DNA from 2 places in the Arthrobacter sp. 05T47 genome. Region 2 is predicted to be linked to the other one. Evidence: riboswitches for the same ligand, from Rfam matches in the RefSeq annotation. Region 2 holds a riboswitch; the other holds the start of a gene.

Region 1 (2,391 bases), on a different contig from region 2:
GGCGGGGACGCCCGCGTTGTCCTTGGAGACGCCAACAATTCGGCCGGGAAGCGTGCGTTCCATGCCTTCGCGCACCGCCATGTAGGCCGCGTGCGGGCCGCCGAAGAACAGCGGCACGCCCAGGCGCTGCGTGGAGCCGACGGCGATGTCCGCGCCCTGCTCGCCCGGAGGGGTGATCAAGGTCAGGGCCAGAAGGTCCGCTGCCACGGTGACCAGGGCGCCGCGGCCTTTGGCCTCTGCGATCACGGCGGACTGGTCCCACACCCGGCCGGAAACGCCCGGCTGCTGCAGGACGACGCCGTTGATGTCGCCGGCGGGCAGTCCCTGGGAGAGGTCGGCGACCTCGACCTCGAAGCCCAATGCGTCGGCGCGGCCCCGCACAATGGCGATGGTCTGCGGGAGGCAGTCGGCGTCGAGGACGGTCTTGCCGTCGCGGGCACCTGCGTTCTGTCCTGCGGACTTATTTGCCCTGCGCATCAGGAGCACGGCTTCGGCGACGGCGGTGGCCTCGTCGAGGAGGGACGCATTGGCGACCGGCAGCGCGGTGAGGTCCTGGACCATGGTCTGGAAGTTCAGCAGTGCCTCGAGCCGGCCCTGGGAGATCTCCGGCTGGTAGGGCGTGTAGGCCGTGTACCAGGCGGGGGCCTCGAGGATGTTGCGGCGGATGACCGGCGGCGTGACGGTGTCGTAATAGCCCTGGCCGATCATCTGCACGGCGGTCTTGTTCTTGGAAGCCAGCTTGCGCAGTTCGGCCAGCACCTCAACTTCGCTGAGGGCGCTGTCCAGGCTGAGCGGCTTTTCCTGGCGAATGGAAGCGGGGAGTGCATTGTCTACGAGGCCGTCTACGCTGTCGTAGCCGACGGCCTTGAGCATGGTGTCGATGTCTGTTTGGCGGCGCGCACCGATATGGCGGTCTGCGAACGTGGACGGGGACGACTGAATCGTCATGAGGAACTCCATAATTCAGGTGGCACATAGTGCCACGATGATTCGGGTTCCTCCCCGCTCTGTATTGGACCTGAGAGTTTCCGCGTTGCCTGCTGTTAGCAGGCGCCACTTGCACCGTCGGTGAGCCCGGTTTCCCGGACTGCTTTCCAGAGTTGCCTTGCCGCGGCGGTACGTGGGCCTGAGAGATTCCTGGGGAGGATTTGCTCCTACGGCGCCTGCTGAACGTACCGGCAGGACTCTCCCGCCGCAGATCATAAGCTGTGCCACTGGTGGGTGACACGGCTCACACGTTACTTGTTGCGGGGGCCGGTTGCAAGAGGTGGGTCCGTATGACGCGTTGTTTGACGATAACAACCGCAAGCCGGTCCGCGTCCGCGAGGCTAGGCCAACTAGTCCGCCGGCCGGGGAGGTTCGTGGAGGCCGAATGCCGAGCCTTGGAGGTATGGCACGGCACCGGAGTCGCCGGAAGCGGACGACGGCGGGAAGTCCCGCCGTCGTCCGCTTCCCGTTTGGTGCCCTTACAGTCTGTGATACTCCGGAGCCGCCCACCGGGCACCTGCGGAATCGGCCTTGCTGGCCGGCTGGCCTGCGTACGTCCAGACACACGGCCGGCCGGCATCACTCGGGAGGAGCTGGCCCTCGTGCATCGAGATGCTCGCTCCGGCCGGGCTCTGCCAGACTCCGGTCAGTTCGCAGTGGGTGCCCGTGGCTTGCCGCCGCGGCGCTGAGAGTTTGACGATCCTGCGTGCCCGTTTCTCGGCTACGGGAAATCTCTTCTTCACGATGACGCTCCTGTCCGTTCCCGGTAGGTGCTTTCGGGAACATCAGTGATGAACATGTGTCCGGGGGCGTGGCTGATGGCGAAGGCGGGCCTTGATGCCATCACTGCGCTCTGCGGCGTCACGCCGCAGGCCCAGAAAACCGGCACTTCTCCCGGCCGGATCTCCACCGCGTCGCCGAAGTCGGGGAGGTTGATGTCGGCAATGCCGAGGTCCCCGGGCGTCCCGACGTGAACCGGGCTGCCGTGAACCTTAGGTACTTCCGACGTCACCCTGATGGCCGTTTGGACCAGTTCGGGCGGCATCGGGCGCATGGAGACCACCATCGGCCCGTGGATTCGGCCGGCAGGGGTGCACTCGATGTTCGTGCGGTACATGGGGACGTTGCGGCCGGTTTCGGTGTGCCGGAGCGGGACGCCCGCGCTGGCAAGCGCGGCTTCGAAGGTGAAACTGCAGCCGATGAGGACGCCTACCATGTCATCACGCCAGACCGATGCGACGTCCGTGACTTCGCCGGCAAGTTCGCCGTCCACCCACACCCGGTAGGCCGGGATGTCAGTGCGGATGTCCGACCCCGCGGCGAGGGCGCTCTGGTACTGTCCCGCCGGGATTACGTCGATGACGGGGCAGGCTTTGGGGTTGAGCCGGCAGAATTCGATGAATT
Region 2 (2,391 bases):
CGCAGCAGCTGGGTTTCGGAGCGGTGGGTGTTGAACACCGGGTGCTGCAGGTAGTCGGAGGTCCGTTCGACGGCGGTGTCCAGGCCGAAGGAGGAGTCTGCTGCGTCAACGACGCTGGCCCCGAAGGCGGCGACGACGTCGGCGACGATGGCCGCCGTCGTGGCCTCATCGGCGGAGATGCCGACGGTGTCGGCGTCGATGGCGCGCAGGTTGACGCCCTTGGCGTCGGCGGCCGCGATGATCTCTGCTGCCCGGCCCGGCACGGAGACGGTGATGGTGTCGAAGAAGGAGGTGTGCAGCACGTCGAAGCCGGCGGTCTTCAGGGAGGCTGCGATGGTCCTGGCGTGGCCGTGGACGGTCTGGGCGATTGCCTTCAGCCCGTCGGGGCCGTGGTAGACGGCGTAGAAGGATGCCACGATGGCCAGCAGCGCCTGGGCGGTGCAGATGTTCGAGGTGGCCTTCTCCCGGCGGATGTGCTGCTCGCGGGTTTGCAGGGCCAGGCGGTAGGCGGGGACGCCCGCGTTGTCCTTGGAGACGCCGACGAGGCGGCCGGGCATGGAGCGTTCGAGCCCCTTCTGGACCGCCATGTAGGCCGCGTGCGGGCCGCCGAAGAACAGCGGCACGCCGAAGCGCTGGGCGGAGCCGACGGCGATGTCGGCGCCCTGTTCGCCCGGGGACGTGATGAGGGTCAGGGAGAGGAGGTCGGCCGCGACGGTGACGAGGGCGCCGCGTTCCTTGGCTTCGGCGATCACGGCGGTGTGGTCGAACACGCGGCCGGAGACGCCGGGCTGCTGCAGGACGACGCCGTTGATGACGCCCTCGGGCAGGCCCCTGGAGAGGTCGGCAACCTCGACCTCGAAGCCGAGGGCCTCGGCGCGGCCCTTGACGATCGCGATGGTCTGCGGGAGGCAGTCGGCGTCCAAGACGGTCTTGCCGTCGTGGGCGGCCTTGTTCTTGTTCGCGCGGCGCATCATCAGCACGGCCTCGGCGACGGCGGTGGCTTCGTCCAGCAGCGAGGCGTTGGCGATCGGCAGCCCGACGAGGTCCTGGACCATGGTCTGGAAGTTCAGCAGCGCCTCGAGCCGGCCCTGGGAGATTTCCGGCTGGTAGGGCGTGTAGGCGGTGTACCAGGCCGGGGCTTCGAGGATGTTGCGGCGGATTACCGGCGGGGTGAGGGTGTCGTAGTAGCCCTGCCCGATCATCTGCACGGCGGTCTTGTTTTTCGCGGCCAGCTTGCGCAGTTCGGCGAGGACTTCCACTTCGCTGAGGGCTGCGTCGAGCGCGAGGTCGGAGTCCTGGCGGATGTCCTTCGGAACGGCGGTGTCCACCAGGGCGTCGACGGTGTCGTAGCCGACAGCCTTCAGCATGGCGTCGACGTCGGCCTGGCGGCGGGCGCCGATGTGCCGGTCAACGAAGGACGTGGAGGCTGGGGTAACAGTCACAAGGAACTCCATAACTCAGGCGGCGCASGGTACGCCACATTGATTCGGGTTCCTCCCCGCTCTGTATTGGACCTGAGAGTTTCCGCGCAGCCSMYATGMGGGGCTCCGCTTGCACCGTCGGTGAGCACAGCGCGCTAGGGACGCACSTGCTACTTTCCAGAGATGCCTTGCCGCGGCGGTACATGGGCCTGAGAGATTCCTGGGGAGGATTTGCTCCTACGGCGCCTGCTTGTACCTACTTGCAGGACTCTCCCGCCGCAGATCAAAGGCGTATTCAATTTGGGGTGACAACAGTCACAGCACTCATTGTCCTATGCCGGGCGCGCGTCCGCAAACTCCCTCCCGGCGGCGGCCCCAAGTTACAGGTCCGGCCACGCGAGTTCGCCGCAGGCGTGCGGGGACGCCGCTTCGTTCCGGCGTAGTCGCAGGCTTCCGGCGTATTCGACGGGCGGGTCTCGGCGGCCGTCAGCGGCGCAGCTTCTCGACGGCGGCCAGGAGGCTCTCGACGTCGTCACTGACTTCCGGCGGCTGCCCGCCCGGCCCCCGGCCCAGCATGGCGTTGAAGTACAGCCCGTCCCCCATGTACAGGACGGCTTTCGCCATGGCGGGCCCGACGTCGGCAGCCAGCAGTTCCAGCCAGTTCGCCTGGGCGGCGGCGAAGCGGCGGAGGGTCTCCTGGTGCGCCACCTCGGCGAGCCTCGTGGCCGCGACGAACACCCGGTCCATGGGGGTGTCCGCCCACACCGAGGACTTGATGAAGTACACCGCCGCACCCTCGGGGGCCTCAGCCATGGCGGCGACATCGGCAGCGAGGTGCCCGTCCAGTCGCTCGAGCAGGACCGCGATCATCGCCTCCTTGGTCGGGAAGTGGTAGAGCAGGCCCCCCTTGGAGACTCCGGCCCGGCGCGCGACGGCGTCCAGCGTCGCGGCGCGTTCACCGACTTCGATG

What was found. Region 2 has a riboswitch for glycine ahead of gcvP (aminomethyl-transferring glycine dehydrogenase). Riboswitches for the same ligand answer to the same signal wherever they lie in the genome.
Region 1: it holds a riboswitch for glycine, as region 2 does, so the genes downstream of both, gcvP (aminomethyl-transferring glycine dehydrogenase) here and gcvP (aminomethyl-transferring glycine dehydrogenase) in region 2, are expected to answer to the same signal.

What each region holds. Positions count from the first base shown of each region.
Region 1 covers NZ_JBFTKG010000043.1:4,712-7,102, forward strand. Annotated here, with positions in the region: gene gcvP (aminomethyl-transferring glycine dehydrogenase) at 1-960, opposite strand, end outside; glycine riboswitch at 998-1,103, opposite strand; glycine riboswitch at 1,105-1,202, opposite strand; gene AC1DEY_RS20390 (putative hydro-lyase) at 1,727-2,391, opposite strand, start outside.
Region 2 covers NZ_JBFTKG010000024.1:65,466-67,856, reverse strand. Annotated here, with positions in the region: gene gcvP (aminomethyl-transferring glycine dehydrogenase) at 1-1,454, opposite strand, end outside; glycine riboswitch at 1,494-1,607, opposite strand; glycine riboswitch at 1,609-1,707, opposite strand; gene AC1DEY_RS16135 (TetR/AcrR family transcriptional regulator) at 1,908-2,391, opposite strand, start outside.